DNA from 4 places in the Streptomyces sp. NPDC039430 genome. Region 1 is predicted to be linked to each of the others. Evidence: riboswitches for the same ligand, from Rfam matches in the RefSeq annotation. Region 1 holds a riboswitch; each other region holds the start of a gene.
What was found. Region 1 has a riboswitch for cyclic di-AMP ahead of ACZ7LS_RS29250 (transglycosylase family protein). Riboswitches for the same ligand answer to the same signal wherever they lie in the genome.
Positions count from the first base shown of each region.

Region 2: another riboswitch for cyclic di-AMP. It lies ahead of ACZ7LS_RS28875 (C40 family peptidase); the one in region 1 lies ahead of ACZ7LS_RS29250 (transglycosylase family protein).
Region 3: another riboswitch for cyclic di-AMP. It lies ahead of ACZ7LS_RS25880 (M23 family metallopeptidase); the one in region 1 lies ahead of ACZ7LS_RS29250 (transglycosylase family protein).
Region 4: another riboswitch for cyclic di-AMP. It lies ahead of ACZ7LS_RS05700 (C40 family peptidase); the one in region 1 lies ahead of ACZ7LS_RS29250 (transglycosylase family protein).

Region 1 covers NZ_JBVKAK010000015.1:52,686-58,238, reverse strand. The annotation lists gene ACZ7LS_RS29260 (FtsB family cell division protein) at 1-204, opposite strand, end outside; gene eno (phosphopyruvate hydratase) at 329-1,618, opposite strand; gene ACZ7LS_RS29250 (transglycosylase family protein) at 2,040-2,750, opposite strand; cyclic di-AMP (ydaO/yuaA leader) riboswitch at 2,760-2,936, opposite strand; gene ACZ7LS_RS29245 (transglycosylase family protein) at 3,201-4,211, opposite strand; gene ACZ7LS_RS29240 (cytochrome P450 family protein) at 4,359-5,553, opposite strand, start outside.
Region 2 covers NZ_JBVKAK010000014.1:118,711-124,263, forward strand. The annotation lists gene ACZ7LS_RS28860 (class I SAM-dependent methyltransferase) at 1-480, opposite strand, end outside; gene ACZ7LS_RS28865 (tetratricopeptide repeat protein) at 712-2,082, shown strand; gene ACZ7LS_RS28870 (ATP-dependent Clp protease proteolytic subunit) at 2,402-3,049, shown strand; cyclic di-AMP (ydaO/yuaA leader) riboswitch at 3,393-3,564, shown strand; gene ACZ7LS_RS28875 (C40 family peptidase) at 3,568-4,041, shown strand; gene ACZ7LS_RS28880 (ATP-binding protein) at 4,170-4,610, opposite strand; gene ACZ7LS_RS28885 (helix-turn-helix domain-containing protein) at 4,867-5,553, shown strand, end outside.
Region 3 covers NZ_JBVKAK010000011.1:38,569-44,121, forward strand. The annotation lists gene ACZ7LS_RS25865 (STM4012 family radical SAM protein) at 1-13, shown strand, start outside; gene ACZ7LS_RS25870 (STM4011 family radical SAM protein) at 19-912, shown strand; gene ACZ7LS_RS25875 (SGNH/GDSL hydrolase family protein) at 902-1,726, opposite strand; gene ACZ7LS_RS25880 (M23 family metallopeptidase) at 1,897-2,949, opposite strand; cyclic di-AMP (ydaO/yuaA leader) riboswitch at 2,954-3,118, opposite strand; gene ACZ7LS_RS25885 (tyrosine-protein phosphatase) at 3,563-4,375, shown strand; gene ACZ7LS_RS25890 (DUF6126 family protein) at 4,441-4,671, opposite strand; gene ACZ7LS_RS25895 (helix-turn-helix domain-containing protein) at 4,695-5,318, opposite strand; gene ACZ7LS_RS25900 (aspartate aminotransferase family protein) at 5,394-5,553, opposite strand, start outside.
Region 4 covers NZ_JBVKAK010000002.1:155,364-160,916, reverse strand. The annotation lists gene ACZ7LS_RS05705 (ATP-dependent DNA helicase) at 1-1,270, opposite strand, end outside; cyclic di-AMP (ydaO/yuaA leader) riboswitch at 1,547-1,694, shown strand; gene ACZ7LS_RS05700 (C40 family peptidase) at 1,693-2,904, shown strand; gene ACZ7LS_RS05695 (hypothetical protein) at 2,924-3,277, opposite strand; gene ACZ7LS_RS05690 (C40 family peptidase) at 3,526-4,566, shown strand; gene ACZ7LS_RS05685 (hypothetical protein) at 4,710-5,087, shown strand; gene ACZ7LS_RS05680 (LuxR C-terminal-related transcriptional regulator) at 5,200-5,553, opposite strand, start outside.

The DNA of each region.
Region 1 (5,553 bases):
CCGCTGCGACACGTACTGCCGCATCGGATACGCGAGCGCCACCACCAGTGTGCACACGACCAGGGCGAGGAAGGCGGCCCGGCCGGTGAGCCGGGAGCGGCGGTCCTGCCTGCGGTTCTGCGAGCGGTAGACCCGGGCGGCCGTCTGCTCGCCGAGCAGTCGCAGCCTGGTCGCGGTGGAGAACCGGTCCCGGTTCCCGGCCATGGCTCGCCTCCCCTGTTACGTCCCCTGTTGTACGTACGTCCCCGGACACGGTACGGGACCGCGACCGGGGACGTACGGACGACGGGCGGAGCCGCCCCTCGCCCTCATATCCAGAGGAACAGGATCAGGCGGAACGGAACCGCGGGAACGCGCTGCGGCCCGCGTACACCGCCGCGTCGTCGAGGATCTCCTCGATGCGCAGCAGCTGGTTGTACTTGGCGACGCGCTCGGAGCGGGCCGGGGCGCCGGTCTTGATCTGGCCGCAGTTGGTGGCGACGGCGAGGTCGGCGATGGTGACGTCCTCGGTCTCACCGGAGCGGTGGGACATCATGCACTTGAAGCCGTTGCGCTGGGCCAGCTCGACGGCGTCCAGGGTCTCGGTCAGCGAACCGATCTGGTTGACCTTGACGAGCAGGGCGTTGGCCGAGCCCTCCTCGATGCCGCGGGCGAGGCGCTCCGGGTTGGTGACGAACAGGTCGTCGCCGACGATCTGGACCTTGGAGCCGAGCTTGTCCGTGAGGACCTTCCAGCCGGCCCAGTCGTCCTCGAAGAGCGGGTCCTCGATGGAGACGAGCGGGTACGCGGCGACGAGCTCCTCGTAGTACTCGGTCAGCTCGGCGGCCGAGCGGGACTTGCCCTCGAACTCGTACGAGCCGTCCTTGTAGAACTCGGACGCGGCGACGTCGAGCGCGAGCGCGATGTCGCGGCCGGGGACGTAACCGGCCTCCTTGATCGCTTCGAGGATGAGGTCGAGCGCGGCGCGGTTCGACTCCAGGTTCGGCGCGAAGCCGCCCTCGTCGCCGAGGCCGGTGGAGAGGCCCTTCTGCTTCAGGACCTTCTTGAGCGTGTGGTAGACCTCGGCACCCCAGCGCAGGGCCTCGGAGAAGGACTCCGCGCCGATCGGGGCGATCATGAATTCCTGGATGTCGACATTGGAGTCGGCGTGCGAGCCGCCGTTCAGGATGTTCATCATCGGAACGGGCAGCAGGTGCGCGTTCGGGCCGCCGAGGTAGCGGAAGAGCGGGAGGTCCGAGGCCTCGGAGGCGGCGTGCGCGACGGCGAGGGAGACGCCGAGGATGGCGTTGGCGCCGAGCGACGACTTGTCCGGGGTGGCGTCCAGGTCGAACATCGCCTGGTCGATCAGGCGCTGCTCGGTGGCGTCGTACCCGACCAGCTCCGGGCCGATCTGCTCGATGACGGCGAGGACGGCCTTCTCGACACCCTTGCCCTGGTAGCGGTTCTGGTCACCGTCGCGGAGCTCAAGGGCCTCGAACGCACCGGTGGAGGCACCGGAGGGGACAGCAGCACGACCCGTGCTGCCGTCGTCGAGGCCGACCTCGACCTCGACCGTGGGGTTGCCTCGGGAGTCGAGGATTTCCCGGGCTACGACGACGTCGATGGACGGCACGAGCATCTCCTTCTGGGATGTGACGCTTGGAGTGCAGGGTCTCATTGGCCTTGCGACACGAGACTATCCGGCGCGGGGTCATCGGTCGGCCGGTGCCCGCCACCTAAGACGAACCTAAGACGAAATGAGGCCCGATTCCCGCACCGCGGGAGCCGGCGGGAGCCGTGGCCCGCCCGCGGGCGGGCCACAGCCGAAACCCCGGCCCGGCGCGTACGGGGGATTACGCGCCCGGCCGGGGTGGTCTCGGGTGGGGCCAGGGGCCCTTCGCGGGGGCGCGGGTTCCCTGGTTCCCGGGGCCGGCCTCGGGACATCCCCGGGTTCCCTGGTGGGTCCCGGGGGCCGACCCCGGGACCATCCCGGGGGCCGACCCCGGGATCCCCGAGTGGGCCCCCGGGGGGGGAGGCCCCGGTGGGAGGCCCCGGTGGGGTCAGCTCAGGTGGAGCTGCTGGCCCGGGTAGATCACGTCGGCGTCGCTGACGATGTCCTTGTTCAGGTCGAACAGCTTCTTCCAGCCACCCTTGACCTTCTCCGCCTTGGCGATCTTGGAGAGGGTGTCGCCGGACTCGACCTTGTACTCGCCGTCGCCCTTCTTGATCGTGGTGGGACGGCTCTCGCCGCGCGAGGCGGGCTGGGCGGCACCGCGCGTGGTCTCCGCGCTCTCCCGCTGCTGCGGCTGCGACTGCTGCTTCGGCTGGGTCTGCTGCTGCGACCGCTGCTTGGGCTGCGACTGCTGCTGGGTGCTCCGGTCGGCCGAGCCACCGTCGTACGCGGCGCTGGACAGGCCCACGCCGCAGTTCGGCCACGCGCCCTTGCCCTGGCCGGCGAGGACCTTCTCGGCGACGGCTATCTGCTGGGACTTGCTGGCCAGGTCGGCGCGGGCGGCGTACGCGGTACCGCCGTAGGCCGCCCAGGTGGACGGCGTGAACTGGAGGCCGCCGTAGAAGCCGTTCTCGGTGTTGATGGACCAGTTGCCCCCGGACTCGCACTGCGCGACCTTGTCCCACTCGGAGGCGGTCGCGGCGGTGGCCGAGGTCGCGCCGAGCAGCGGGGCGGCGACGGCGGCACCGGTGACGCCGGCGAGCGTGGCGTAGCGGGCGGCCTTCGACGGGCGGCGGTGCTTGGCCTTGCTGGAACGCAGCAGCATGGAACATCTCCTCACCGACGCCTACGAGGTCAGCTGTCGGGTTCGGGCCAAGTGAGTTGCCCGGCCTTGTGCTCTGGCGCACAAGGCTTCACCCCAAGCCGGTCCTCGGCCGTCTCTCGACGGCCGGAGCCCGGCGCGAACCTTTGGGTCCCCCGCTCCTGCCTACGGCGCATGACGCGTCGGTTACTCCCCCCGACCGACGGCAGGATTCGGCGTGACGGTCGACGGGGCCCGCGGTGCGAGCGGTTCAGACCGTAATCACAGGTCTGCCCGTTGTTCAAAGAAGCACATCAAGGAAAAATCGCCCTTACCTCCCCCTGGGGCGACCTCATTTGCGCAGGTGGGAGACGAAACGGCGCGACCCGTTGAGCAATTGGCCCCAGTTGCGGCGAAGAGACCCTTGTCTCACTTTCACAGAAGCGGACATAGAGTCTCTAACTGCCTCTACTTCACGCCCAGATCAAGGGTCTGGCCAGGAAGGATCAAGTCGGGGTCGGCGCCGACGGTGTCCTTGTTCGCCTCGTAGAGCGCGGACCATCCGCCGGGCACCTCGCGCTCGTCGGCGATGAGCCAGAGGCAGTCGCCGGCGCGGACGGTGTACTGACCATCCACCGCGTCCGCGCCGTCCGTTCCGTCCGCCGCGCCGCCCGCGTGACGTGCCGATCCGTCACCTCGCGAGGCATGACGGCCGGATTCGCGCTCTTCACCCGAATTGCCCGGTACGGAGTCCTCCGGAGAGGCGTCGCCACGGTGCTTGCCGTTGGCGCTGCCCCCTGCCTCCGCGTCACGGGCGGCGCCTGAGGCGCCGGAGGACTCGGAGGGGGCGGGCGTCGTGCCGTCAGGGGCGGTCGCGTCCGGGGTGGACGAGGACGTGCCCGGGGAGGCATCCGACGGGGAGCCCCCGGCCTTGTCCGACGCGTCGGAGGATCCGGACGGCTCGGACGGCTCGGACGTCCCGGTCTTCCCTGACGTCCCGGTCTTCCCTGACGTGCCGGAGGGCTTGGGGGTCCCGGACGACGCGGGCGCCGTCTCCCGTTCCGCCTCGGGCGCCGCACCGGGGTCCACGCCCGGCGCGGCGCTGCCCGCCGTCAGCCCGGAGATCGCGGCGCAGCTGGCCCATGCCTTCGGGCCCTGCGCGTCGAGGATCTTCTCGGCTATCGCGATCTGCTGCGATCTGCTGGCGAGGTCGGCACTGGCCGCGTACTCCGCGCCGCCGAAGTCGTCCCAGGTCTCCTGGGAGATCTGGAGTCCGCCGTAGTAGCCGTTGCGGAGGTCGGCGCTCCACATGCCGCCGCTCTCGCACTCGGCGACGCGGTCCCAGGTGGAGGCGTCCGCCGCGCCGGCGCTGGTGGCACCGAGCAGCGGAATGGCGATCGCGGAGCCGGTCACCCCTGCCGCGACGATCAGAGCGGGGGCCTGGCGAGGTCGACGGTGTCGGCCGTTCCCGGAGCGCATGCGATTGCCTTCCGTGTGACTGATGTTTCGACTACTGCGTGTGGCGGCTGAGTTTTCGAGAACGTAGCGGTACTCGAACTGCTGTCACAAGTCGATGCAGCGGAGATCACGTGAAAGTCACAGTCTTGACGGGTCGTCAGTAAACTTTCAGCCGGACAATGGCGTGAACTGCACCGGAAGCGTGCGCAATCCACGCATGATGAGCCCTCCGCGCCACCGCAAATCGGCAGGATCTCCCGCAAGCCGCACATCGGGCAGCCGGGTCAGCAGGGTGGCGAGCGCGGTCTGCCCCTCCACTCGGGCGAGCGGCGCGCCGAGGCAGTAGTGGATGCCGTGTCCGTAGCCCAGGTGCTGATTGTCACGCCGGGAGAGGTCGAGGGTGTCCGGATCCGTGAAGCGCTCGGGGTCGCGGTCGGCGGCGGCGAGGACGACGAGCACCGGATCGCCCGCCGCGATCCGCTGTCCGCCGAGCGTCAGCGGCTCGGTCGCGAAGCGCCAGGTCGCCAGCTCCACGGGGCCGTCGTAGCGGAGCAGTTCCTCGACCCCCGTCGCGAGCAGGCCGGTCTCCCCCGCTCCGAGCGAGCGCTGGAGCAGCGCGCGCTGCTCGGGGTGACGCAGCAGCGCGAACATGCCGTTGCCGATGAGGTTCACGGTCGTCTCGAAACCGGCGAAGAGGATGATGAAGGCCATCGCCGCGGCCTCGTTCTCGGTGAGATGTTCCCCGTGGTCGCCGGCCCGGATGAGTCCGGAGATCAGATCATCACCGCGGTCCGCCCTCTTGCGGTGGATGAGGTCGGCGAGATAGCCCCGCATCTTCTTGACGGAGCGCCCGACTCCGCCCCGTGGCCCGCCCGTGTGGCCTGGTTTTGAATGCCGCAGCATCATGCCCGCCCAGTCGCGGAAGTCGTCCTGGTCCTCGCGCGGCACCCCGAGCAGATCGCAGATCGCGTAGATGGGGAGCGGGAACGCGAAGTCATGGATCAGGTCCGCCTCGCCCTTCGCGGCGAAGTCGTCGATGAGCCGGTCGGTCAACTCCTGCACGCGCGGCGCGAATTCGGCCACGCGGCGGGGCGTGAACGCCTTCGACACCAGCCGCCGCAGCCGGGTGTGATCGGGCGGATCGATATTGAGCAGATGTGTCATCAGCTCCGCCTTGCGCTCGCCGGGAATGCCCGTCTTCCCCTTGGCGTGGGCCGGCTCGGCGTGATGCGTGGGGTTCTTGGACAGCCGCGCGTCGGCGAGGGCCTGCCGGGCATCCGCGTACCGCGTCACGAGCCATGCCTCGACCCCACTGGGCAGCGTGGTCCTGTGCACGGGCGAGTGCTCGCGCAGCCAGGCGTAA
Region 2 (5,553 bases), on a different contig from region 1:
TTCGGGGTGGATGGGCAGGGTGACGAACCTCCCGCCCGGCCGCAGCGCGCCCGCGGCGGTCCGGCAGAGGCCCACGAGTTCCTGGTACGTGGTGGCGTACGGGAGTACGTACACGCCGATGACCAGGTCGAAGCCGCCCTCCAGTGCGGCGGGCAGGTCGCCGTCGAGGTAGCGGATGCCCAGGGGCTCCGCGGACTCCTGCGCGCGGGCGTGGTCGATCATGCCGCCGGACTCGTCGAGCCCCACGACCAGCGCGGTGCCGCTCCGCGCCAGCGCCCGGCTGTAGACACCGCTTCCGCAGCCCAGGTCCAGGACCTTGAGCCGCGAGAGGTCGCCCAACAGCCCGAACACGCTGGGGAATTCGAGGTCGCGGCGGAACGGCAGCCGCGAGAAGTCGTCGTAGATCCTGGCCAGTTCGTCGAATTGCGTCACCGAGGGCTCTCTTTCCGTGTCGGTCGCGGGTACGTGGGTGGTGGCCATCGGGCCTCCTCGGGGATGGTGCGGAGAGGAATCGGGCCATACTTGTCCCGGGCACCGGGATCGGGATGAAACGCCGCGAGACCGGGAATATCTCCAACAGTTACCCATCGGCCCACCCCCGAGCGCGGTCCGCCGTGATCGATGCGTGCACGCGTTGAACGCTTGTGCCATCGCGCACCCGACGGAATCGAACGAGGCACACCGGGCACGTCCTGAGGAGAACAGGGGGCCGTGGCCCGCCACCAGCCCAACCGACACCTCGCCCGCCTGCTCAACGAGGCCCGCTGGAACCCGGCGGAACTGGCCAGGACCATCAACGAACTGGGCGCGGCTCAGGGGCTGCGCCTGCGCTACGACCGCACCTCGGTCGCCCATTGGCTGACCGGATCCCGCCCCCGGCCTCCCATACCCGACCTGGTCGCCTCGGCGTTCAGCCGCCGCTGCGGACGGCTCGTCACGACGCGGGAGACCGGCCTCGCGCGGGGTCCGCAGGCGACCGAGGATCCACTCCTGGCCGACCAGGACGTCCTGGGCAGCGCCCTGGACCAGCTGGCCGCCCTGACGCACGCCGACATCGACCCCGCGCGCCGGGCCGCGCTCGCCGGCTCCGCCTATGACCTGGGGACCCCCGCCGCGACCCTCTGGAGCCCCGGGCGGCCCGCCGTCCCGTCACCGGCACACACCGCGGGCCCCCGGGCCACCCCGGCGGACGTCCAGCGCCTGCGCTGGATGGTCCATATCTTCGCGGACCTCATGGAACGCCACGGCGGAGCCCACGCGCGTACCGCCCTGACCGCCTATCTGACCGACGACACGAGCCGTCTCCTCGCCGCTCCCGCCCGTCCCTCCCTGCGCCGGGAGTTGTTGAGCGGTGCGGGGCAACTCACCCATCTGCTCGCCCGTATGAGCATGGACGCGGGCCATCCGAGCCTCGCCCAGCGTTACTTCACGGCGGCGCTGGAACTCGCCCGCGAAGCCGACGACCGCGGCCTCTTCGCGACCACCCTGCGCGCCATGAGTACTCAGGCCCTGCACCTCGGGTTCGAGGAGCACGCCGGAGATCTCGCGGACGCGGCCGTCAACACCGCCGGCCGGCGCGCCGACCCGGCTCTCCGGGCCTTCGTCCTGAGCCAGCGCGCGCTCACCCACGCCCGCGCGCGGCGCCGCCGTGAGGCCGTCAGGGATCTCACGGCGGCGGAGACGCAGCACGACCGCGCGACCGGCCTGCCGGGACCGTTCACCCACTACCCCCGGCCCGGACTCGACTACCAGCACGGCAGGACCCTGATCGCCCTGGGGGACACCGCGGGGGCGACGCGGCTCTTCACCGGCGCGGCCGAGGCCCGTGCCGAGGACCGCCACAGATCAAGCGCCCTCACCCGGGCGCGGCTCGCCGACACGCTCCTGACCCTCGGTCACCTGGAGGAGTCCTGTGCCCAGTGGCACGTCTTCCTCGACCACTACCCGAGTCTGCGGTCGGCCCCCGCCGACCAGGCGCTCAGACGTCTGCGCGGATCTCTGAACGGATTCCGGAGCCGGCCGTACGCCGCCGCCGTGCTCCACCGCGCCCGGGGCCTCACCGCCCCGCCGTCGCATCTCTGAGCGGTGCCTGTCCGGTCGGGGCGTATCCGATCGGGGCGGCCCTGACCGGGGCGTCCGCAACGGGCTGAAAGCAAAAGGATCGTCCATGCCCGAGGTGTAGCGCCACGCCGCCACCGGCGGACCGCCGGAGCGGGCGAGGCGCGGAGAGTGCACCCGCAGAATCGCTTCCTGTCTGCTCCATTCGACCGAACGCGCCCACGGCGAAAGCCTCTTGCTCCGGATCTCCCGGCAGATCCCGCACCTCACGTTCTGTACGTCCTGTACATTTTCTACGGAGCCCGCGAGAACCGCGAGACGCGCGTACGAGGAGAGGCACGCCATGAACCGTCCGTCAGCCCGCCACGTCCTGCCCGAGTTCACCGAGCGGACATCCAACGGGACCCGCACCCTCGACCCTTACTCCAAGCTCCTCGAAGAGCGGATCATCCTCCTCGGCACGCCGGTCGACGACACCGCGGCCAACGATGTGATCGCGCAGCTCATCCACCTCGAATACGCCGCGCCCGAACGGGACATCTCGCTCTACATCAACTCGCCCGGCGGGTCGATCAGCGCCATGTCCGCGATCTACGACACGATGCGGATCGTCACCTGCGACGTGGAGACCGTCTGCCTCGGACAGGCGGTCTCGACCGCTGCCGTACTGCTGGCCGCGGGCGCGCCGGGCAAGCGGCTGGCGCTGCCCGGCGCGCGGCTCGTCCTCCGGCAGCCCGGCATCGAGGAGCCGGTCCAGGGCCGGCCGTCCGACCTGGAGATCCACGCGCGGGAGATGCTCCGACTGCGGTCGCTGCTCACGTCCATGCTGGTGCGTCACACCGGGCAGAGCACCGAGCGGATCACCGAGGACATCGAGCGCGACACGTTCTTCGACGCGCCGGCCGCCCAGGCGTACGGACTGCTCGATCACGTCGTCAGGAACCGCAGGACGTCCCTCGACACGCCGCGCGATCCCTTCGGCGGGCGGTGAACGCCGGTGCCGGCACGGCGAGTCGTTCCCAGATGGGCGGCGTCCATACGGGAACGACTCGCACGTTCGGCGTATGAACTGTCCGGACGCGTGCGGGGTCCCAAGTTGCGCGAAGCGACCGGATGAGCCAGGCGCCGCGAACTCCCTTGCAGGTACGGCCCTCATCGGGGCTCATGCCGTCGGCGTGACACACCCCTTCGCCACCCTTTTGGGTCATCCGTGATGAACTTCACATATCGTCGTTTCGTCTCGGATATCCACCTGTTCCTGCGTCAAGATCCGTGGGACGACAAGCCCCCGCCACCGCGGCGGGGCGGTCCGGGCGGACGCCGAGTCCTGCCGCCGCAACCGGATGCCTGGTCGACAGGAGTGGATCGGCAGGAGTGGAGGACCCAGGCAGAACGGGACGACGCCCGGTGTGGTCGTCCCTCGGGGTGAAGTCGTGAGAGCGGCCGGGCAACTTCGCCAGCCCGAACCCGACAGGTCATCCTTCACAGGCGGCTGACGAAGGGTTGCGCATGACCGCGCAGACGAATGTCCCGTCTCTGCTCTCCAGGACCGGTGCGGTTTCGGTCCTCACACTCGCCGCGCTCGGCGGCACGATGCTCGTGCCCGGCGCCACGTCCGAGGCCGAGGCCGCCACGCGCGCGGTCAACGCCCTCAAGATCGCCGCCTCGAAGAAGGGCTCTCCGTACCGGTGGGGTGCCACGGGGCCCCATCGCTTCGACTGCTCCGGGCTGACGCTCTACTCGTTCAAGAAGGCCGGCAAGCAGCTCCCCCGTACGGCCCAGCAGCAGTACAACTCGTCCCGCCATATCTCCCCCTCCGAACGGCGCAAGGGCGACCTGGTGTTCTTCCACTGGGGCAACAGCGTCTACCACGTCGGGATCTATGCCGGCCGGGGGAGGATCTGGCACTCGCCCAAGACCGGGGCGCTGGTGCGGCTGGAGCGGATCTGGTCGCGGAGCGTCCTGTACGGCCGGGTGAACTGACCCCGGCCGCGGCACCGGCCCTCGCGCCACCACAGCCCCCTGACGCGGCGACGCCGGCGACATGCCGGAGGGGGCCGTCCCCGCCCCGGGCGGGGACGGCCCGGGATCCGGTCCCCGGCCGGCCGGTCTCAGCTCACGTCAGCCGCCACCGGGACCGTCCACGGCAGGACGATCCAGACCGTCTTGCCGCCCTCGGCGGTCGGGGTGACGGAGAGCTGTCCCCCCTGCTCGACCGTGAGCGAGCGGACGATCACCATGCCGCGGCCGTTGTCCTGCTGAACGGCCGCGGGCAGCCGTTGCGGCCAGCGCGGATGGCTGTCGGTGACCCCGACGCGCAGCTGCTCGTCACGTTCGAGCCGGACCTCCACGGTGAACGTGGGTGACTGGCCGAAGGTGTGCTGCACCGCGTTGGTGGCCAGTTCCGAGACGATCAGCCGGACCGTCTCGGCCATGTCCTCCCGCGCCGGCAGCCCCCACTCGGCCAGCAGGTCCACGACGTATCTTCGCGCCGCGGTGACCGAGGCGGGATCGCTCGGCAGGGTGATGGATGCTTCCTGGTGGTCTGCCATGGCGACGCCGTCCCTTTCCCGCCGGGCCTGGCTCCGGCACAGAGCGAATGACTGCGCGGACGGCCTCGGACCGTGCTTCGCGCCAGCCTCCCACTGATCGTGCCGTTCCCAGGGCCGATCCACCGAGATCTGCATATATCTGTCGCTCAAAGCGGTGAACTCTGCAACGCGAGACCGTATTTGGGCGCCGAAAAGATATCTTCTCCGCCGCGGCGCCCGAGGGCGCGACGAACACAGGGCGGGGAGGCAATCATTCATGCGGCATATTCCAGCGGTGCGCCGGCGCAGGCTCGGCGAGGAATTGCGCAAGCTGCGGCAGAGCGCGGGACTGACAAGCGGCCAGACCGCGCGGCTGCTCGGCTGGCATCAGTCGAAGGTCAGCCGGCTGGAGACGGGAGTGAGCGGGGTGAAGGACGAGGATCTGGCCGGACTGCTCGACGCGTTCGGTGTCACCGACGCACAACAACGGCTGCTGCTGGGCGCCTTGGCGGGGACCACCAGCAGCGGCCAGGGGTGGTGGATGGCGTACGGCGGCGTGATCCCGCCACAGTACCGGGACTTCATCAGCCTGGAGTCCCAGGCCCGTACCGCGCGCACGCTGGAGACTTCCGTGGTCCCCGGGCTGCTCCAGACCCCCGCGTACGCCCGTGCCGTGACCCGCGCGGCGCTCGGCGGACTGCCCGCCACGACGGTCGACTCCCTGGTCGAAGTGCGGCTCGCCCGCCAGGAGGTGCTGCGCACCGGCATACCCCTGGAGCTGCACGCCGTACTGGACGAGGCCGTTCTGCGCCGTCAGGTGGGCGGGCCCGGTGTGATGCGGGAGCAGCTGCTGCGGCTCTCGGAGCTGGCCCGTCTTCCGCATGTCTGTCTTCAGGTGCTGCCGTTCACGGCCGGCGGCTATGTAGGACTTACCGGCCCTTTCGTTATCTTCTCATTTCCGCAC
Region 3 (5,553 bases), on a different contig from region 1:
CGAGAGGAAGTGAGGTCCATGGACCTGACGATCCTCTACCGCGGCCCGCTCGCCTCCTGCGACTACGACTGCCCGTACTGCCCGTTCGCCAAGCGCCGCGACAGCCGGGACCAACTGCGCGCGGACCGGGCCGCCCTGGAGCGCTTCACCGCCTGGGCGTCGGAGCAGCGGGAGGACAGGCTGTCGGTGCTGTTCACCCCGTGGGGCGAGGGGCTGGTGCGGTCCTGGTACCGGCGCGCCCTCACCGAGCTGTCCGGGCTGCCGCACATCGGCCGCGTGGCGATCCAGACGAATCTCAGCTGCCGCACGGACTGGCTGGCGGACGCCGATCCCGCGAAGCTCGCCCTGTGGTGTACGTACCACCCGGGCCAGACGCCCTACGACCGCTTTCTCGCGAAGACCCATGAGCTGGCGGACCGGTCGATCCGGTTCAGTGTGGGGGTCGTCGGCCTTCCGGACCATCTGGAGCATGCCCGCCGGCTGCGCGCGGACCTGCCCCAGGAGGTGTATCTCTGGATCAACGCGGCCGAGGGGCACGGCTATACGGACGAGGAGGCCGACCGCTGGACGGCTCTCGATCCGCTCTTCCCCTACAGCCGCAGCCCGCACCGCTCGGCCGGTCTGCCCTGCCGTACGGGCGAGTCGGTGATCTCGGTGGACGGCGAGGGGACGGTGCGGCGCTGCCACTTCGTCCGCGCCGAGCTCGGCAATCTCTACGACGGGTCCTACCGGCGGGCGCTGGCTCCGCGGGCGTGCCCGCTGGCGGTGTGCGACTGCCATATCGGCTATGTACATCTGGAGACGCTGCCGTTGTACGACGTCTTCGCCGGAGGGGTGCTGGAGCGGATCCCGGCGGGGATACGACCGGCCGGACCCACCACGGCTGGGGAGTCTCCGCGGATCAGTGTTTGAGGGGCAGAAGGTCGGGGCGTTTCGCCTCGACATGATCGCCGGACGACTCGCCGCGCAGCCGTCGCCCGATCCACGGCACCAGATACTCGCGCGCCCAGTGGATGTTGTCGCGCCGCACCTCCAGCGTTCCGCGCGGGGGCTGTGGCGGCCATGGCTGATCCGGGTCCGCGGGCACATCGAGGCCGAGCACCTGCGCGGCGCGCAACGCGACGCGGGTGTGCCCCTCGGGTGACAGATGCAGCCGGTCGCCGTCCCAGGCGCGCCTGTCCTGGACGGACTTGAGCGACCAGAGATCGAGCACCGGGCAGTCGTAGCGGTCCGCGATGGCCCGCACATGGGCGGTGTACGTGGCGATCTTGCCGCGCAGATGGCGCAGCACGGGCACGCCCCGGGTGTCGAAGCCGGTGGTCACCATGACCGTGCCGACTGCGCCGGAGAGATCGGCGACGGCCCGCTCGAAACGTTCGGCGACATCGTCGGGGTCGGTGCCGGGCCGGATGATGTCATTGCCGCCGGCGCAGAACGTCACCAGATCCGGGGCGAGTTCCTTCGCGCGCGGTATCTGTTCGTCGACGATCTGGTCGAGGAGCCGGCCGCGTACGGCGAGATTGGCGTACCGGAAATGGCCGTGGGCGGTGTTCTCCGTCGCACCCGAGACCGCCAGTTGGTCGGCGAGCAGGACCGCGAACCGGTCCGCCCAGCCGACATATGTCCCGTCGGGGCCCGGATCACCCACCCCCTCGGTGAAGCTGTCGCCGATCGCCGCGTAGGACCCGAGTACGCCATTTCTTCTTGATCTCGAATCGTCTGCCACAGCACCACATCATTCACCGGCATATGTGACCTACGCGACCGTAAGGAGGGGTTGACGCCGGGTGAGATATGCCATCGGTCAAGATTCGGCCAAGCGGGAATAGCCGCAAACCTCCGCTGCCCGGCACGGAAAGTGCCGGGCAGCGGAATGGGCCGAGGTGATCTGACGGGTCAGAGGTTGACGCCGTGCTCCCGGAGGTAGGCGACCGGGTCGACGTCCGAGCCGTACTCGGGGCCGGTGCGGATCTCGAAGTGCAGGTGCGGTCCGGTGGAATTGCCCGTGGAACCGGAGAGTCCGATCTGCTGGCCCGCGCTGACGGTGTCGCCCGCGGAGACCTCCAGGGACGACAGGTGGCCGTACTGCGAGTACATGCCGTCGCTGTGCTGGATGACGATCTGGTTGCCGTACGAGCCGCCCCAGCCGGCCGTCACGACCGTGCCGTCGCCGACCGCCTTGACGGGGGTGCCCGAGGACGCCGAGAAGTCGACACCGGTGTGGTAGCCGCTGGACCAGCTGGAGCCGGAGGCGCGGTACGGCGTGGAGGTGGGTCCGTCGACCGGCGCGGTGAAGCCGGAACCGGTGCTCGGCTCCGCGGTGTCGGCGGCGGGGGCCTGTTCGGCGGCCGAGGCGGCGGACTCGTCCGTCGAGCCGCTCGACGACGAGTCGCCGGACGCGGTGTCGCCGGACGACGCGGTGGCGGAGTCGGCCGAGGAGGAATCGGCGGTGTCGGCGGGCGAGGAGGCGGTGTCGGCCGAGGAGCTGGAGGGCTCCGCCGGAGCCTCGGACGGGGAACTCGCCGCGGCCCTCGCGCCGAGGGTCAGCTTGAGGCCCGGGTGGATCAGCGACGGGTTGTCGCCGACGGCCTCGCGGTTGTCCTGGTACAGCTTGTGCCAGCCGCCGCGGACATGGTGCTCGACGGCGATCTTCGAGAGATAGTCCCCGGCGACCACGGTGTAGGTCCTCGCGACCTTGGTGGCGGCGGCCCGGACGGCGGCCTGCTTCGTCTCGGCCCGCTGCTGGGCGCCGGACAGATTCTGGGCCGTGTGCGCCGAGGCGGGAACAGCGGCCTGCGGGGCGGTCGCGGGAGCGGCCTTCTCCGCGGCGTGCGCGCCGGTGGCGCCGATGAGCGGAAGCGCGATGGCCGCGCCACCCGTGCCGGCGGCGATGAATCCGCGCGAGATGGGATTGGTCTTGGGACGGCGGTGCTTACCCTTCGCGGGCATGGCGAATTCCTCTCCGGCGCCTGCGAGGTGAGCTGTCGGGTTCGGGCTGGAGCTGCCCGGCCGCGCGTGGTGCGCGACTTCACCCCAAGCCGTCCGGAGTTCCGGACCGGCGTACTACCTGGGTCCCCCGCTCCTGCCACGCGTTGATGGATGGATGCGAATTCCAAGCGGCGGCAGGATTCGGCGATCCGCTCGGATTGAGGCTGAAGGTAAGCGAGCCGGACGGCCGGAACAAGATGCCGTATTCCCGCGGTCGCACCCGTTCCGGATATCGCCCGGGTTATCCGGTCACCCTGTGTGGATTCCGGTCTCCAATTTCCTTACGGGGGAGCAATTCCCCTTCCCGATACCACCACGCAACGTCACGGATATGATCCTGCTCACGGCCCCGAGCCCATCTCCCCCGCGACCGGGGCAGGTTATACGGAATCACCCATTCCGGACAGATGGGCATGTGGGCGATATTCACCGGCACAGCGTGTCCGAATAATGCGCTTCTGCCCCCTCGGGCGCTGGGCTGATTGCTACAGGTTGCCTGAGGAACAAATGTCGTAGGGTCGGGAATCGACATCGTCGGCGAGCCGCGCCGACGGCAGACACGGAGGAGCACGCCGTGACGCAGCAGCTGCCGCAGGTCCCGTCGACAGAGCCCGAGTTGTCCGGCGTGCGCAACTTCCGCGACGTGGGCGGGCTGCCGACCACGGACGGCCGGCGGGTGGCCCACGGCAGGCTCTTCCGCAGCGGGCATCTCGCCAACGCCACCCCGGCCGACGCCGCCTTCCTCACCTCCCTCGGCCTGCACACCATCTTCGACTTCCGCAACGGCGCCGATCTGAAGCTCGACGGCGCGGACGTGGAGCTGCCCGGCGTACGCAATGTGAACCTGCCGCTCACCGATCCGGCGGACGGCGCCGAGTTCTGGCTGATGGTGCGGGACGGCGATCTCGACCAGCTGCGCTCGCTCCTCTCGGACGGCAAGGCGGCGAACCGGATGATCGACTCGTACCGGACGATCATCACGGAACGCACCGCCGAGCACAGCCGCGTCCTGCACTCGCTCGCCGAGGACAGCGTCCCCGCGCTCATGCACTGCGCGGCGGGCAAGGACCGGGCGGGGCTCTCCATCGCGGTGTCCCTGCTCGCCGTCGGGGTGGAGCCCGAGGCGATCGAGGCCGACTACCTCAAGTCGAACGACCCGAGCCGCCGCTACCCGATCCGCCGCAGCGACAGCTCGTCCGCCGGGATGTCCTCGGAGGTGATGGAGCTCCTCAGTCCGCTCTTCGACGCTCGCGCCGAGTACCTCGCGGCGGCCTTCGAGACCATCGAGAAGACCTGGGGCACCACGGACCGCTATCTGACCGAGGGGCTCGGGCTCGCCCCCGAGACCCGCGAGCGGCTCCGCGCCCGCCTTCTCGACGAGGGCTGACCGAGCGACGGCGAAACCCCTGGCCGCCCCGCCCGAGCCGCCCCCCGCTCCGCCGCCCCGGGCCGCTACCCCCGCGAGCCCATCTCGAAGAGCAGATAGAGGAAGGCCGCGAAGAGATGGCCGGCGATCAGATAGGCGAAGAGCCGGATGACCAGCCCGCGGGGGAACTTCCCCTCCTCCTTCATGACATGACCGGGCACGGCGTTCTCCTGCACGGCGTTCTCGGGCGCAACGTTCTCCGGCACGGCGTTCTCCTGCACGGGGTTCTCCGACACGGGGTTCTCCGGCTCGGGCATGGTGGCAGACCTCTCTCAGCAGGTCAGCGGCGATGGGCCCCGGCGCCGAGGCACAACTCGGCGGCGGGGCTCTGCAGCAGGGTATGGACGAAGAGCAGCTCGGTCCCCTCGGGTCCGGCCGCCGCGATCCGGTGCGGGGTGAGCGAGTCGAAGTGCGCGCTGTCCCCGGGGCCGAGTACGTGCACGGCGTCCCCGAGAGTCAGCCGCAGGCGTCCTTCGAGAACATGGAGCCACTCCTCACCCGCGTGTACGCGGACGAGGTCACCCTGCGCCCCGTACGGGACCTGGAGCCGCAGCGGCTGCATGGCCCGGCCCGAGCCGCCCGCCTGGTAGTAGGTCCAGCCGTCGGCCTCGACCGGTTCCATCCGGTCGGCCCGGACGATGGGATCGCGTTCCGGCACGATCTCCCCGAGCAGCTCGGATACGGTCGTACCGTAGATACGGGCGAGGCTCAGCAGCATCGGCAGCGACGGTTGTCTGCGGCCGGTTTCCAGCCGGGAGAGATGGGCCGGGGAGAGCCCGGCCCGCCGGGCGGCGGTCTCCAGGGTGAGGCGCCGGCCCCGGCGCAGGTCGCGCAGGCGGGGAGCGACATCGGGCAGCCGGCCGGACAGGTCTTCGCCGGCCTCTCCGGCGGGAGGTGTGCTCATGTGTCCATTGCGCCAGGAACTTTCCTCCGAGGCAAATTTCTTACCTCGGAGGCAAAGCGCAGCCCTCCGGACGCGCTATCGGTTGGCCACGGCCTGCTTCACCAGGGTCCTGCCGAAGTCCCACATCAGTCCGCCACCACCGTGGGCGTCGTCCATGACCGCCGTGAAGGCCTCCACGAAGCGCTCGACCTCCCGCTCCCCGATGGTCAGCGGCGGAATCAGCTTGATCACTTCC
Region 4 (5,553 bases), on a different contig from region 1:
AGAAGACCGCGACATCGCCCGCCTTGGCCTCGCCCGCGTCCGTCAGCCGGTCGATCTCGTCGGCGACGAACTGCGCCTCGTCGTGCTCCGTGTCCGCGACGTAGCCGGTGATCTGGGCGCCCGCGCCGGCCTTCGTCCACAGATTCTTCGGCCGGCGGCTCTCGTTCCGCTCGATGACCGCGTTGGCGGCGCTGAGGATCGTCTGCGTGGAGCGGTAGTTCTGCTCCAGCAGAATGGTCGTCGCGTCCGGGTAGTCCTCCTCGAACTGGAGGATGTTGCGGATCGTGGCGCCCCGGAAGGCGTAGATCGACTGGTCGGCGTCACCGACGACACACAGCTCGGCCGGGTCGTTCTCCTCGCCCGAGGGGCCCACCAGCTCGCGTACGAGCGTGTACTGAGCGTGGTTGGTGTCCTGGTACTCGTCCACCAGGACATGCCGGAAGCGCCGACGGTAGTGCTCGGCGACATCGGGGAACGCCTGGAGCAGATGGACGGTGGTCATGATGATGTCGTCGAAGTCCAGCGCGTTGGCCTCGCGCAGCCGCGACTGGTACATCCGGTACGCCTCGACGAGCGTCTTCTCGAAGCCGTCGGCGGCCTGGCCGGCGAACGTCTCCTCGTCGATCAGCTCGTTCTTCAGATTCGAGATCTTGGCGCTGAAGGACTTGGGCGGGTACCGCTTGGGGTCGAGGTCCAGATCGCGGCAGACCAGGGCCATCAGGCGCTTCGAGTCGGCGGCGTCGTAGATGGAGAACGACGAGGTGAAGCCGAGCCTCTTCGACTCGCGCCGCAGGATCCGTACGCAGGCGCTGTGGAACGTCATGACCCACATGGCGTTGGCGCGCGGGCCGACGAGCTGGCCGACCCGTTCCTTCATCTCGCCCGCGGCCTTGTTGGTGAACGTGATCGCCAGTATCTGACCGGGGTGGACGCTGCGGGTGCCCAGCAGATACGCGATCCGGTGGGTCAGCACCCTGGTCTTGCCCGACCCGGCCCCGGCCACGATGAGCAGGGGCGAGCCGGTGTGCACGACGGCCGCGCGCTGCTCCTCGTTCAGCCCTTCGAGCAGCGCGGCGGGGTCCACGACCGTACGCGGCGCGCCGTCGCGGTGGTACTGGTCCCGCGCCGGGGGCGCGTCGTAGGCACCCTGGAAGAGGTCGTCGGGCACCTGCTCCGGTGCGTGCCCGGCGTCGTCCTCGGGCGGCGGAGGATGCTCGTCGCCGGAGGGCTGGAGGTCTGCCAGGAAACTGTCGTCAAAGAGGCTGCTCATCGCTTTCCGAGTCTAGGCCGCCCCACTGACACCCCGCGCCCGCCTTCGGAATTCCCCGCCCTGGTCGTCATCACCACAGGCGGCTCCCCGCTCACCCATCGTGACGAACGGACCCCACCAGCCGGTTTCACTCATCGCACCCGCAAATAGTCACGAAAATGTATCGGGCATATCGGCCATCGACCTTCACACCAGCACCACACTTTGGCTAGCGTGCTCGATCAGGCAGCCCGTACCCCCAACGGCGACCCACGCCAAGCGGGCGGCCCACGTCGAATTCGGACTTTCCTGAAGGAAGTTCGGAACCGGGGACCCACAGTGCACAACCGGGGTGAATCGGGCCTTTCACTCAAGGCCCGTAGGGCAGCCTTCCGTTCCGCCCGAACCCGACAGCTAACCCGGTAGGCGGTCCACGGAAGGAGATGCCGACCTTGGCGTCGCATCGCAAGCCGCGCAGCCTCAGCGGCGTACGTACCGCTTCTCCCGCCGTCGGGATCACGACAGCCGCGCTCGCCTCGGTCACGTTGCTCTCGGCGCAGAGCGCGAGCGCCGCGCCCGTCGAGCCGAAGCCGTCCATGGAGGAGGTACAGAAGAAGGTCGACGATCTGTACCGCCAGGCCGGCAGTGAGACGCAGAAGTACAACCGGGCGAAAGAAGCCACGCAGAAGCAGAAGCGCGCGGTTGACCGGGTGCTCGACGAGGTCGCCAAGCGCGCGGACAAACTGAACGAGGCCCGGCGTACGCTCGGCTCGTTCGCGGCCGCGCAGTACCGGGAAGGCGCGATCACCCCGACCGCCGCCCTGCTGTTCGCGGACAGCCCGCAGTCGTTCTTCGAGCAGAAGCAGGTGACGGACCGGCTGACGGAGCGTCAGCGCGGCGTCCTCACCGACTACCAGACGCAGCAGGCCGACGCGGCGAAGCAGCGGCAGCGGGCGTCGAAGGACCTGGAGTCGCTCACCGCCTCGCAGGCCGCGCTGCGTACGAGCAAGCAGAACGTGCAGCAGAAGCTCGGCGCGGCGCGTGCGCTGCTGTCGAAGCTGACCACGGAGGAGAAGGCGCGGCTGGCCGCGCTGGAGCGCAAGAAGGAAGAGGAGGCCCGCCGCACGGCGGAGGCACGGGCGAAGCAGGAGGCCCGCGCGAAGGCGGAGGCCGAGCGCAAGCGTGAGGAGCGGCAGGCCCAGGCCCCGTCGGCCGGTACGGGCTCGGGCACCGGCTCAGGCACGGGTACGGGTACGGGCGGTACCGGCACAGGGACCGGCACCGGAGCCTCGGACGGCAGCTATGCCACCAAGGCCGCCAAGGTCCTCTCCTTCGCCCGCGCCCAGAAGGGCAAGCCGTACGTCTGGGGCGCCACGGGCCCCAGCTCGTACGACTGCTCCGGCCTCACCCAGGCCGCCTGGAAGGAGGCGGGCGTGGAGCTGCCGCGCACCACCTGGGACCAGGTGAAGGCCGGCGCGCGCGTCGCGACCGAGGATCTGCTCCCGGGTGACCTGGTCTTCTTCTACGACGACATCAGCCACGTCGGCATCTACATAGGCGACGGCATGATGATCCACGCCCCCAAGCCGGGCGCGAACGTCCGCGAGGAGTCGATCTACTACATGCCGATCTACGGAAGCGTCCGCCCCGCCTGACAGCGGCCCCGGGGCCCTGTCAGGTCCAGAGCGTGGCGATGAAGATGTTGGCCATCGCCAGCCCGCCGACCGCGCCGAACAGCGGCTTCGGGGCGGTCTCGTCGTCGCGCTTCACGTACACCACGGCGAGGATCACGACCAGCACCGCGAGCTTGATGCCGACCTTGATGTTGTTCACCGTCTGATCGTCGGCCTGGTTGAGGCCCACCAGCGCCACGCCCGTGATGAGCATCGTCAGCGCGCCGTGCAGCATCGCCTTGTTGAAGCGGGCCGTCCCCGTGCTCATCGACTTCATCTGCGTGAGGAAGCCGCCGAGCAGCGAGGCTATGCCGATGATGTGAAGCGCGACGAAGACATTGATGAGTACGTCCATGCCCGGACCCTATCGAGGGCCATATCACCACCGAGCGGCGAGGTGGGGATCTGTTCCGATATCGGTCGGGTCCGGACGGAAAGGGGTGCCGAGGCCGCGATCATGCCGGTCACAATCCGGCCCTGTTCTGCCACCTCTCGCCAATACCGGCCATGCCGAGGCCGGACTGTGACCTTGCGCCCTAGCGTCCTTCTCCTGGCGACCGGCCATGACCCACCGTGACCGACTAGGGAAGAGGATCCACCCCCGTGGCAGCGCACCGAAAGCCCAGACAGCGCACGCTCACCGGCCCCGCCGGCCGAACCGCCGCCACCCTCGCACTCGCCGGGGCCGCGACCGTCACCGCCCTCGACGGCCCCGCGCACGCCGAGCCCCAGCTCACCCCGGCCCAGGTCAAGGCCAAGGTCGACGGGCTGTACGCGCAGGCCGAGACCGCCACCGAGCGGTACAACGGGACGAAGGTGAAGGCGGACAAGGCCCGTACCGCGCTCACGCATCTGCGGGACGAGGCCACGCGCAGGACGGAACGGCTCAACAACGCGCGCAACGCGCTCGGTTCGATCGCCTCCGCGCAGTACCGGGCCGGCGGCCTCGACCCCGCCGTACAGCTCGCGCTCAGCTCCTCGCCCGAGGAGTACCTGGAAGGGGCCTCGCTCGCCGAACGGGCCGGTTCCCGGCAGGCCGCCAGGATCACCGCGATCCGCAAGGAACTCGCCCGAATCGCCGAACTGCGCGCCCGCGCCGACGGCCGGCTCACGGAGCTGAGGGCCACCCAGTCCGAGCTGGCCCGGCACAAGTCCGCCATCCAGGAGAAGATCGGCTCCGCCCAGCGGCTGCTCGACCGCCTCACCGCGCCACAGCGCGCCCAGTACGACCAGCAGGACGGCCAGGAGCGGCGGGGCGCCGCGTCCCCGGCGCCCGGCGCGGTGCGGGCGCCGAACGCCCGTGCCGCCGCGGCCGTCGCCTACGCCTACGGGGCGCTCGGCAAGCCGTACGTCTGGGGCGCGACCGGACCCGGTGCCTTCGACTGCTCCGGGCTCACCCAGGCCGCCTGGCGCGCCGCGGGTGTCTCCCTCCCCCGCACCAGCTACACCCAGATCAACACCGGGCAGCGGGTCTCACGCGGCGATCTCGCCCCCGGTGACCTGGTGTTCTTCTTCTCCGGCGTCAGCCATGTGGGGATCTATGTCGGCGGCGGGCAGATGATCCACGCCCCCCGGCCGGGCTCGGCGGTCCGGCTGGCGCCGCTCGACCAGATGCCGTTCGCCGGGGCCAGCAGGCCCGCCTAGGTCCTGTCCGGCCGGACAGGACCTGGGCCCCGTCTTCGGAGTCCCGCAACTCCGGAGTCGCCGAACGGCCCACACCGGCGTGCCGGTTGCCCCTCCCCGGGTCACGATGGGCGCAGCATCCCGTCTGCCCTGAAGGGGGAGCCGTGAGACGAGCCAACGCCGTCAGAGGAACGGTTCTCGCCGTCGGCGCACTTTTCGTCCTGGCGCCGGTCGGCCTCACTCCACGGGGATGCGGCGATCTCTCCGGCGGCCGGCTCTGTATCGAGGGCCCGGTGGGCGGCGCGGGACCGTTCACCGTGCGCTACGAGCAGTACCAGGGCCGGCCCGGTGTCGCCGTACGCCTCGGCTACCAGCGCAAGGACGACCGGATCACCGCGTTCCCCGGCTGGCTGGGCACCCAGCAGACCTGGCGCGGCCGCGCCGAACAGACCGGCAGGCTCGACACCGCGCCGGGCGAGTGCATCCGCGGCGTGATGGAGCACCGGGACCGGACGTACGTCACCGAGTGGCACTGCTCGTAGAACCTCGTGGCCCTCGCGGACCGGACGGCGCGCGGACCGGACGACCCGCAGGCTCGGACGGCCCGCAGGCTCGGACCAGCCGCGCGCGGTCCCGGACCGGACGGCGCGCGGCTCAGACCAGCCTGCGCGCCGTCGCCCAGCGCGTCAGCTCGTGCCGGTTGGAGAGCTGGAGCTTCCTCAGCACCGCCGAGACATGGGACTCCACGGTCTTCACCGAGATGAAGAGCTGCTTGGCGATCTCCTTGTACGCGTACCCGCGCGCGATGAGCCGCAGCACCTCGCGCTCGCGCTGCGTCAGCCGGTCCAGGTCCTCGTCCACCGGCGGCGCGTCCGTCGAGGCGAACGCGTCCAGCACGAAGCCGGCCAGCCGGGGCGAGAAGACCGCGTCGCCCTCCTGCACCCGGAAGATCGAGTCGACCAGGTCCGTGCCGGTGATCGTCTTGGTGACATAACCGCGGGCGCCGCC